2 regions of the Streptomyces sp. NPDC058525 genome follow, and region 2 is predicted to be linked to the other one. Evidence: riboswitches for the same ligand, from Rfam matches in the RefSeq annotation. Region 2 holds a riboswitch; the other holds the start of a gene.
The links. Region 2 has a riboswitch for ZMP and ZTP ahead of glyA (serine hydroxymethyltransferase). Riboswitches for the same ligand answer to the same signal wherever they lie in the genome.

Region 1 (5,632 bases), on a different contig from region 2:
CCGGCGCGGCCTGACCCAGGGCTTCGACCTGCACGAATACGGGAAGCGCGGGATGCTGCCCGCCGGGCTGATCCAGGAGATCCGGGCGCTCGCCCATCCTCCGGTGCCCTGGGACGCGCGCCTCGCCCGCTGGTTCGACGAGTACGTGCCGCGTCCGGTGCCCGTCCGCTCGTACGCCCGCCCGGCGCGCCGTCAGGCGTCCACCCCGGACATCCCGCGCGCCGGCCGGTACTTCCCGCCCGAGGAGACGGCCCGCTGCACCTTCGGGGTGGTGCTCGACACCTCGGGTTCGATGAACGCGGCCCTGCTCGGCAAGGCGCTCGGCGCGATCGCCTCGTACGCCGAAGCCCGCGAGGTACCGGCGGCCCGCGTCGTGTTCTGCGACGCGGCCCCGTACGACGCGGGCTATGTGCCCCCGGCCGAGATCGCGGGCCGGGTGAAGGTGCGCGGCCGGGGCGGGACGGTGCTGCAACCGGGCATCGACCTGCTCCAGCGGGCGGAGGACTTCCCGCCCGGGGCCCCGGTGCTGGTGATCACGGACGGGTGGTGCGACACCCTGCGGATCCGGCGCGAGCACGCCTATCTGGTTCCGCAGGGTGCCACCCTGCCGTTCACCCCCAAGGGGCCCGTCTTCCGACTGGCCTGAGGGCCTAGTCGAGGTAGTCGCGCAGGACCTGCGAACGCGACGGGTGGCGCAGCTTCGACATGGTCTTGGACTCGATCTGGCGGATGCGCTCACGGGTGACCCCGTACACGCGGCCGATCTCGTCCAGCGTCTTCGGCTGGCCGTCGTTGAGGCCGTAGCGCATGGAGACCACGCCCGCCTCGCGCTCCGAGAGCGTGCCCAGGATCGACTGGAGCTGCTCCTGGAGGAAGGTGAAGGAGACCGCGTCCGCGGGCACGACCGCCTCGGAGTCCTCGATGAGGTCACCGAACTCGCTGTCGCCCTCCTCACCCAGGGGGGTGTGCAGGGAGATCGGCTCGCGGCCGTACTTCTGGACCTCGATGACCTTCTCGGGGGTCATGTCGAGTTCCTTGCCCAGCTCCTCCGGGGTGGGCTCGCGGCCCAGGTCCTGGAGCATCTGGCGCTGCACGCGGGCGAGCTTGTTGATGATCTCGACCATGTGCACGGGGATGCGGATGGTGCGCGACTGGTCGGCCATGGCACGCGTGATCGCCTGCCGGATCCACCAGGTCGCATACGTGGAGAACTTGAAGCCCTTGGTGTAGTCGAACTTCTCCACGGCGCGGATCAGGCCGACGTTGCCCTCCTGGATCAGGTCCAGGAAGAGCATGCCGCGGCCGGTGTAGCGCTTGGCGAGGGAGACCACGAGACGGAGGTTGGCCTCCAGCAGGTGGTTCTTCGCCCGGCGGCCGTCCTCGACGAGGATCTCCAGCTCGCGCTTGAACGCGGGCTTGTGGTCCTCCTCCTCTTCGAGCTTGTACTCGGAGAACAGGCCGGCCTCGATGCGCTTGGCGAGCTCGACCTCCTGCTCGGCGTTGAGGAGCGGCACCTTTCCGATGAGCTTGAGGTAGTCCTTGACGGGGTCGGCGGTGGCGCCGGCCACCATGACCGTCTGCGCCGGAGCGTCGTCCTCGTCGTCGTCGGACAGGACGAAGCCCTGGGTGCCCCCGGCCTTGGGAGCCTCCTCCTCGGCCTCGTCGGCGAGGTCCTCGGTTGCCCAGTCCTCGCCCTCGGCCGCGGGGGTCTCGCCCTCGTCGGCGTCCTTGGCGCTGGTCTTCTTCGCCGCCGTCTTCTTGGTGGCGGTCTTCTTCGCGGCGGTCGCGGTCTTCTTGACCGTCCGCTTCTTCGGCTCGGCAGCGGCCTCGGCCGCCGCCTCGTCCTCGGTGGCGGAGGCCGACGGAGCGGATATCGCCGCAGCGGTGGCCGGGGGTGCGGCGGCCGAGGTCTTGCGCGCGCCGATGGGGCGCGGCGCCGCGGTCGCCTTCTTGGCCACGGTGCGGGCCGGAGCGGCGGCTGCCTTGCGGGGCTTCTTGGCAGCAGCCTTCGTGGCGGGGGCGGCGCTGACGTGGAGGGCGACACCCTCCTCGTCCAGGACCTGGTTCAGGCTGCGCAAGACCCGCTTCCACTGGTCCACCGGGATGCGGCCGGCCTCGAAGGCCTGGCGCACGTCGTCACCGTTGATGTGACCCTGCTCGCGGCCGCGCTCGACGAGCGCGACGAGGGCCTCGGATTCGGCGATCTCCGGAGGGAACGTACGGGACGGGCTGAGCGACACAAGGAGCCTCTCGTTGCGAACAGATAAAGGGTGGGCGGGACATCATCGCGCGAACTCGGGAAACAGACCCGAGGGGGGTCTGTATTCCGGGGCCGCGCGAGGACGCCTGTCGGTTCATCGCATGCCCGAGTCGATTCGTTACGCGCTGAATTGAGTGACCTGCGCCACGCTGTGGCCGCGCAACCTATCCGCGCCAGATCCGTCCGCCCCCGATCGTCAGCCCGTTTTGCGGGCTTCGACGAGGAAGCGGGCGGTGTGCGCCACGAACGGGCCTTCGCGCTCGATCTGTTCGTGCAGCTCGCGCAACCGGTCCCGGTACTGCCCGACCGTGAAGCCGGGCACCATCCAGATCACCTTCCGTAGAAAGTAGATCACGGCTCCGATGTCGTGGAACTCCGTGCGCAGCCGTTCCGAGCGCAGATCGACGACTTCGAGGCCGGCCGCGGCGGCGTCGCGCACGGCGTCGTCGGGGTGCCGGCCGCGCCGGACCTCCTCCGGCTGCGGGCCGAGGAAGTACTCGACGAGCTCGAAGACGCTCGCCGGACCGACCTGCTGGGACAGGTAGGTGCCGCCGGGCCGCAGGACCCGCGCGATCTCCTCCCACCAGACGGTCACCGGATGCCGGCTGGCGACCAGCTCGAAGGCCTCGTCGCCGAAGGGCAGCGGCGGCTCGTCGGCGTCGGCGACCACCACCGCGCCCAGCGGGTGCAGAAGCCGGGTCGCCCGCTCGATGTTCGGCGGCCAGGACTCGGTGGCCGCCGTCAGCGGGGGCAGCGGGCCCGCGCCGGCGAGCACCTCACCGCCGCCGGTCTGGATGTCCAGGGCGGACCGGGCCCGGGCCAGGCGCTGCGCGAGCAGCCGCTGGTAGCCCCAGGACGGGCGCTGCTCGGTGGCCCGGCCGTCGAGCCACGAGAAGTCCCAGCCGTCCACGGAGACCGCTTCGGCCTCGGCGACGAGATGGTCGAAAGTACGCGTCATGTCTGGATCGTCCCAGGTCGGGCGCCGGTCAACCACCGGATTACCGGGCCGTCGACTACAGTGGGCGGCGGGCCGTGACTGGCGTTCGGGTGGATCACCACCGGGGAGCGGCCCGCGTACGTCTCGTACGCCGACTGCCGCGCGCCTGGGCGAACCGCGATCCGCAGCGACGTTCAGGAGACCCCGTGACGACTGCCCAGACCTCCTCCGCCCCTTCCGCCGCTCCTGCCGCCGAAACGGCCACGGCGCGGCTGATGGACGGCACCGCCCTCGCCCGCCGCATCTCGGAGCAGACCGCCGCCCTCGCGGCCGAGCTCACCGAGCGCACCGGCACCGCGCCCTGTCTGGCGACCGTGCTGGTCGGTGAGGACCCCGCCTCCGTCACGTACGTGCGCATGAAGCAGAACCGTTGCGCCAAGGCCGGGATCACCTCCCGCCACGTGGAGCTGCCGGCCGAGACCACCACCGAGGAGCTGGTGGCCACCCTCACCGCGCTCTCCGAGGACCCGGAGATCAGCGGCATCCTGCTCCAGCACCCCGTCCCGCACCACATCGACGAGCGCGCCGCCTTCGAGGCCATCGCCCCCGGCAAGGACGTCGACGGGGTCACCATGCACTCCTTCGCCGCCATGGGCTTCGGACTGCCCGGCTTCGTCTCCTGCACCCCCGGCGGCATCATGCGCCTGCTCGCCGCCTACGACGTGGACCTCACCGGCAAGCACGCCGTGGTCGTCGGCCGCAGCGCGATCCTCGGCAAGCCGGCCGGCATGCTGCTGCTCGAGCAGAACGCCACCGTCACCTACTGCCACTCCCGCACCGTGGACCTCCCCTCGATCGTGCGCCAGGCCGATGTGCTGGTCGCCGCCGTGGGCAAGGCCGAATTCATCCGCGGCGAGGACATCAAGCCGGGCGCGGTGGTCCTGGACGCCGGGTACAACGAGGGCAACGTCGGCGACGTGCACTTCGAGTCCGCCGCCGCCCGCGCCTCGCTGATCACCCCGGTGCCGGGCGGGGTCGGCCCGATGACCATCGCCGTGCTGCTGGAGCAGACCGTCCAGGCCGCCGCCGCACAGGCCGGGCCGGCGCTCGCGGACCTCTGACCCGCCCCGCACCCCCCTCCGTACGGCGAACGCCCCGGGCCCTTCGGTACGGGGCGTCGCGTTTCCCCCGGTAACAGGTCGAAGGACCGATCCCCGCACCCGGGCCGCGGCGCTGCACTGGGGAGGTGAACGGACCGACGGATACGCAGACGCAGCAGCCCCGGCGCCCCGCGCGGCACCCGCGGGGGCTCGCCACCCTCGTCCTCGCCGAGCTGTGGGAGCGCTTCAGCCTCTACGGCATGGTCGCGATCCTCGTGCACTTCCTCGCGGCCTCCCGGGGCCACGGCGGCATGGGCCTCCACGAGGGCACCGCGGAGGCGGTGGAGGGGGTCTACATGGCCATGATCTCGCTCCTGGCCCTGCCCGGCGGCTGGATCGCCGACCGCTTCCTCGGGGCCCGCCGGGCCGTCCTGTGGGGCGGCGTGGTGATCATGGCCGGGCACGTCCTGATGGCCTTCCCGCAGCCCGCCCTCGTCTGGCCCGGCCTGGTCCTCATCGTCATCGGCACCGGCCTGCTCAAGCCCAACATCTCCGCCCTCGTCGGCCGCCTCTACGCCGCCGACGACGACCAGCGCCGCGACGCCGGCTACTCGATCTTCTACATGGGCATCAACCTCGGCGCGGTCATCGCCCCGCTCGTCGTCGGCTACCTCGGCGAGGAGGTCGACTGGCACCTCGGCTTCGGCGCCGCCGCCGTCGGCATGGCCCTCGGCCTGGTCCAGTACGTCCTCGGCGGCCGCAGGCTCGCGCGGCAGCTGCGCGAGGAGCCCGTGGTGCGGCTGACGCCCGCCGAGCGGTCCAGGATCCGGCGCACGTCCTCGTACGGCCTGGTCTTCACGGCCGTGCTGATCGCCCTGCTCGCCGCCGGACACGCCCTGAGCATCGACGGCATCACCTTCGTGCTCACCGTGGTCGCCGTCGTCGTGCCCGCCGGCGTGCTGTTCTCGATGTACCGCAGCCCCAAGGTCACGCCCGTCGAGAAGACCCGGCTGCGCGCCTACGTCTGGCTCTTCCTGGCCGCGACGCTGTTCTGGCTGGTGTACGACCAGATGGGCAACGAGCTGAACATGTTCGCCGCCCAGAAGACCGACCTGTCCCTGCTCGGCTGGCACATCCCGGCCAGCTGGACCCAGTCCCTGCCGGCGCTGTTCGTGATCGTCCTCGCCCCGCTCTTCGCCGCCTTCTGGGTGCGGCGGGGCCGTCGCATGAGCACGCCGTTCAAGTTCGGCCTGGCCCTGCTGCTGACCGGCGCCTCCTTCGTGGTCATGTCGGGCGCGGCGGCCATCGCCTCCAAGGGCGTGAAGGTCTCGCTGA
Region 2 (5,632 bases):
GATCTCGGCCTCGGTGTCGGTGACCGCGCTCTTGATCTTCTTCTCGGTGACCTTGGGCTCGTCGAGGAGGTTGATCAGGCCCTTGGGGGAGGACGCGGACTTCGACATCTTGATCGCCGGGTCCTGGAGGTCGTAGATCTTCGCGACCTCCTTGACGATGTGCGCGGCGGGGAGCGTGAAGGTCTGGCCGAAGCGCTGGTTGAAGCGCTCGGCCAGGTCGCGGGTCAGCTCGATGTGCTGGCGCTGGTCCTCGCCGACGGGGACGGCGTTCGCCTGGTAGAGCAGGATGTCGGCGACCTGGAGGATCGGGTACGTGAACAGCCCGACGGTGGCGTTGCCGGCGCCCTGCTTGGCGGACTTGTCCTTGAACTGGGTCATCCGGCTGGCCTCGCCGAAGCCGGTGATGCAGTTCATGACCCAGCCGAGCTGGGCGTGCTCGGGCACGTGGCTCTGGATGAAGAGCGTGCAGCGCTCGGGGTCCAGGCCGGCGGCGAGCAGCTGCGCGGCGGAGAGGCGGGTGTTCGCGCGCAGTTCCTTCGGATCCTGCGGCATGGTGATCGCGTGCAGGTCGACGACCATGTAGAACGCGTCGTGCGTCTCCTGGAGGGCGACGTACTGGCGGATGGCTCCGAGGTAGTTCCCGAGGTGGAACGAGCCGGAGGTGGGCTGGATGCCGGAGAGCGCGCGAGGACGATCAGAAGCCATGGCTTCATTCTCTCAGGTGCGGGGGCGGGCTCGGGCCCGCCGCCGGCCGGATCCTTCCGGTGCCCCGATACCCGACGGTAGCCCCCGCCCGAAGCCGCCGCGCGAGGCTCCGCAGGGCGCCGCCCACACCCGCGGCGGAGCCCCGGTCTTGGGGCGGCGGGGCGAGCAGCCGCGCCCGACCGCCGGCCCGAGCCAAATCCAGCCCCGCCGGCGATTGAGGCGCCCGGGTCAGGACAGGGGGAGGCCGGGGGCCGGGTGGGCTGACATCAGGGCCGCGACCTCGGCCCGGACCCCCGCCAGCGCGGCCTCGTCGGACTTGCCCGCCGCGTCGACCACCCGCGCGATCCACTCCGCGACCTGCCCCATGTGCCCCACCCCGAGCCCCCGCGAGGTCAGCGACGGCGTCCCGATCCGGATCCCCGACGGGTCGAACGGCTTGCGCGGGTCGAACGGCACCGTGTTGTAGTTCACCACGATCCCCGCGCGGTCCAGCGCCTTGGCCGCCACCTTCCCCGGCACGTCCCGCGAGGTGAGGTCGATCAGGATCAGGTGGTTGTCCGTACCGCCCGACACCAGGTCGAAGCCCCGCTCCAGCAGCGCCCCGGCCAGGGCCTTGGCGTTGGCCACGACCGCGTGCGCGTACGCGGTGAAGGCCGGCTGCGCCGCCTCGTGCAGCGCCACCGCGATACCGGCCGTCGTCTGGTTGTGCGGCCCGCCCTGCAGCCCCGGGAACACGGCCTTGTCGATGGCCTTCGCGTGCTCCTCGCGACACATCAGCATCGCCCCGCGCGGCCCCCGCAGCGTCTTGTGCGTGGTCGTCGAGATCACGTCCACGTGCCCCGCCGGGGACGGGTGCGCCCCGCCCGCGATCAGGCCCGCGATGTGGGCCACGTCCGCGACGAGGATCGAGCCCGCCTCCTCGGCGATCGACGCGAACGCCGCGAAGTCGATCGTGCGCGGCAGGGCCGTACCCCCACAGAAGATGATCTTCGGTCGCTCGGCGAGGGCGAGGTCGCGCACCGCGTCGTAGTCGATCCGGCCGGTGTCGGCCCGCACCCCGTACTGCACGCCCCGGAACCAGGACCCCGTCGCCGAGACGCCCCAGCCGTGCGTCAGGTGCCCGCCCATCGGCAGCGCCATGCCCATGACCGTGTCGCCCGGCTCGGCGAAGGCCAGGTAGACGGCCAGGTTCGCGGGCGAGCCGGAATACGGCTGGACGTTGGCGTGGTCCACCCCGAACAGGCCCTTGGCCCGCTCGACGGCCAGCGCCTCGACCCGGTCGATGTTCTGCTGGCCCTCGTAGTAGCGGCGGCCCGGATAGCCCTCGCTGTACTTGTTCTGCAGCACCGTGCCGGACGCCTCGAGGACGGCGGCGGACACGTAGTTCTCACTGGGGATCAGACGCAGGGTCTCGGCCTGCAGGTTTTCCTCCGCCGCGACGAACGACGCCAGTTCGGGGTCGGTCGCGAAAAGGGCGGGATGGCGGCTCGCGGACATGGCGGGCTCCTCCGGGGTCGATGTGATCGGTACCCCGCGAGGCCCAGGCGAGCGGCCCTGTCAGCGGTCGTGCGCGCACGGCTCCCCCGGAGTTCGTTCTCCGTGCGCCAGTCGCCGTGCGTACCGCCCACCTTAGCGGGCGCGCCACGAGAAAGGTTTCTCCGTCCCCTCGGCGAGCGAGGATGGAAAGTGACGCCACCCTCGTCACAGGCCTGACGGACGATCGGAGACCCCGTGTCGACAACTGCTGATGCCATCCGCTCCGCCGACGCGCACAGCGCGCACAACTACCACCCGCTGCCCGTCGTCGTCGCGACGGCGGACGGCGCGTGGATGACCGACGTGGAGGGCCGCCGGTACCTGGACATGCTCGCCGGCTATTCGGCGCTGAACTTCGGGCACGGCAACCGCCGCCTGCTCGACGCCGCCCGCGCCCAGCTGGACCGCGTCACGCTCACCTCGCGCGCCTTCTTCCACGACCGCTTCGCCGACTTCTGTACCGAACTCGCCGCGCTGTGCGGCAAGGACATGGTGCTGCCCATGAACACGGGCGCGGAGGCCGTGGAGACGGCCGTGAAGACGGCCCGCAAGTGGGGGTACGAGGTCAAGGGCGTGCCGGACGGCCACGCCAAGATCGTGGTCGCCGCCGACAACTTCCACGGCCGGACGACGACGATCGTCTCCTTCTCCACGGACCACGAGGCGCGCGACCACTTCGGCCCGTACACGCCGGGCTTCGAGATCGTCCCGTACGGGGACCTCACCGCGCTGGCCCACGCCGTCACCGAGAACACGGTCGCCGTGCTGCTGGAGCCGATCCAGGGCGAGTCGGGGGTGCTGGTGCCGCCCGCCGGGTACCTGAGCGGCGTACGGGAGCTCACGCGCGAGCGGAACGTCCTGTTCATGGCGGACGAGATCCAGTCGGGGCTGGGCCGCACCGGCCGGACCTTCGCGTGCGACCACGAGGAGGTCGTCCCCGACGTGTACATCCTGGGCAAGGCGCTCGGCGGCGGGGTGGTGCCCGTCTCGGCCGTGGTCGCGGACCGGGACGTGCTCGGCGTGTTCCGGCCGGGCGAGCACGGGTCCACCTTCGGCGGCAACCCGCTGGCCTGCGCCGTCGGCCTGGAGGTCGTCGCGATGCTGAAGACCGGCGAGTACCAGCAGCGCGCCGCCGAGCTCGGCGACCACCTGCACCGGGAGCTGAGCCTGCTGGTCGGCGGCGGCGCGGTGACCGCCGTACGGGGGCGGGGGCTGTGGGCGGGCGTGGACATCGAGCCCTCGCACGGGACCGGCCGGGAGATCTCCGAGAAGCTGATGGAGCGGGGCGTCCTGGTGAAGGACACCCACGGGTCCACCATCCGGATCGCCCCGCCGCTGGTGATCGGCAAGGAGGACCTGGACTGGGGGCTGGAGCAGCTCCGCGCGGTCCTGTCCGCGTAACGGCCGGCCGCGCGGACCTGCCGGCCTCGGACCTGCCGGCCTCGGACCGGCAGGCCGGGCCGGCCGGGCACGCCGGGCCGACCGGGCCGACCGGGCCGACCGGCTAGAGGATGACGTGGGGCAGGAAGCGGGCGTACTCGTCCGTGACCGGCCCCGCCGATTCGCGGATGCCGAGCCCCGCCGCCTCGTCCTCGACGACCCATGCGCCGAGCACCACCCGGTTGCCGTCGAAGTCGGGCAGCGGGGCCAGGCCCTGGAAGCAGTACTTCTCGTCGTCCCGCGCCACGAACGGCTCGCCGCCCGGCTCGTGCAGGGTGACCCCGGCGCCCTCCCGGCCGAGCAGCGGCTTGGCGACGTAACCGCCCTCCTCGGCCAGCTCGTGCGGGCCGTCGAGGTAGGCGGGCAGCAGGTTCGGGTGCTCCGGGAAGAGCTCCCACAGGATCGCGAGCAGCGCCTTGTTGGACAGCAGCATCTTCCACAGCGGCTCGATCCAGCAGGTGGTGCCGGAGCCGCCGCCGTGGTCGTAGGTGCCCAGCACCTGGGGGCCGAACTGGTCCGTGGCCAGCCACTCCCACGGATAGAGCTTGAAGCAGCTGCGGATGAAGCGGAGCTTCTCGTCGACGAAGCGGCCGGACAGGCTGTCCCAGCCGATCTGCTCGACGGACAGCGCCTGGGTGTCCAGGCCCGCCTGCTCGGCGGTCTCCTGGAGGTAGGCGACCGTCATCAGGTCCTCGCCGAGCTCGTCGGTCTCGGAGTGCGCGAAGTGCAGCGGGCCGGGCGGCAGCAGCTCGGCCTGCCGGCGCCAGGCGTCGACGAGGCGTTCGTGGAGCGAGTTCCACTGGTCGGCGCCGGGGAACCGCTCCTCCATCCAGAACCACTGCGGACTGGCCGCCTCCACCAGCGAGGTCGGGGTGTCGGCGTTGTACTCCAGCATCTTGGCCGGGCTGCCGGTGCCGTCGTAGCGCAGGTCGAAACGGCCGTAGAGGGAGGGCTGTTCGGCGCGGCGGCGCCAGGACTCGGCGATCAGCGCGGCCAGCTTGGGGTCGGTGATGCCGAGGTCCGCGAAGCGGTCGTGCTCGACGATGTGCGCGGCCGCGGCCAGGCACATGGCGTGCAGCTCCTCCACCACGTTCTCCAGGGCCTCCACCTCGGGGAGCGAGAAGGAGTAGTACGCGCTCTCGTCCCAGTAGGGCCGCAGGGAGTCGTCGGGGTAGCGGGTCAGGGGGTAGATCAGCCCCTGTTCCTCGACGGTCTTCTGCCAGTCGGGGCGGGGCTCGATGGTGTGCCGCTGCATGGGTTCCGGATTCCTCAGCCGCCGCTGGAGCCGGAGCTGGAGTGGCCTCCGATGCCGCCGCGGGTGACGGCGGACTTGTCGAAGCTGCCGCCGGTGACCTTGCCGTTCTTGACGGTGCCGCCGTAGTAGTACGAGCCGGTTCCGCCGCTCTTGCAGTCCTTGTTGTTCAGGTGGTCCAGCGTGGAGCGGGACGCGCAGCGCTTGTCCGGCTCGCCGCTGCTGCCGCATGCCACGAGCGTGGCCGCGAGCAGGCCCATACCGCCGAGCGCGACGGCGCCCGAGCGCATACGGCGCTTGTTGGTGCTGCTGGTGTCCATACCTGCTGCTCCCCCTATGTCCTGGCGTGCTCCCGACAGACTAGAGCGGAGCCCCCGGCCGATGGAATCCGGCCGTCCTCAGATCCGTGACCTAGAGTCAGTTCGTGCTCATTGGGATGATTTGCGCCCTCGGTGCGGCGGTCTGTTTCGGCACGGCGTCCGTTCTGCAGGCCGTCGCGGCGCGGGCGGCGGAGCCCGGGACGGGGTCCGGGGTGGACGCCGCGCTGCTGCTGCGGGCGCTGCGGCAGTGGCGGTATCTGGCCGGCCTGGGGCTGGACGCGATGGGCTTCGTACTCCAGATCATCGCGCTGCGCCACATCCCCATCTACGCGGTCGGGGCCGCACTGGCCGCGAGCCTCGCGGTGACGGCGGTGGTCGC

Region 1: linked by a shared signal. The riboswitch ahead of ACFWP3_RS28595 (bifunctional 5,10-methylenetetrahydrofolate dehydrogenase/5,10-methenyltetrahydrofolate cyclohydrolase) and the one ahead of glyA (serine hydroxymethyltransferase) in region 2 are both predicted to bind ZMP and ZTP.

What each region holds. Positions count from the first base shown of each region.
Region 1 covers NZ_JBHXNP010000073.1:4,954-10,585, reverse strand. The annotation lists gene ACFWP3_RS28610 (hypothetical protein) at 1-646, shown strand, start outside; gene ACFWP3_RS28605 (RNA polymerase sigma factor) at 651-2,240, opposite strand; gene ACFWP3_RS28600 (class I SAM-dependent methyltransferase) at 2,457-3,218, opposite strand; ZMP/ZTP riboswitch at 3,283-3,376, shown strand; gene ACFWP3_RS28595 (bifunctional 5,10-methylenetetrahydrofolate dehydrogenase/5,10-methenyltetrahydrofolate cyclohydrolase) at 3,473-4,318, shown strand; gene ACFWP3_RS28590 (peptide MFS transporter) at 4,444-5,632, shown strand, end outside.
Region 2 covers NZ_JBHXNP010000007.1:141,197-146,828, forward strand. The annotation lists gene trpS (tryptophan--tRNA ligase) at 1-705, opposite strand, end outside; gene glyA (serine hydroxymethyltransferase) at 934-2,202, opposite strand; ZMP/ZTP riboswitch at 2,237-2,327, opposite strand; gene rocD (ornithine--oxo-acid transaminase) at 2,437-3,642, shown strand; gene ACFWP3_RS06230 (glutathionylspermidine synthase family protein) at 3,746-4,936, opposite strand; gene ACFWP3_RS06235 (hypothetical protein) at 4,951-5,253, opposite strand; gene ACFWP3_RS06240 (hypothetical protein) at 5,370-5,632, shown strand, end outside.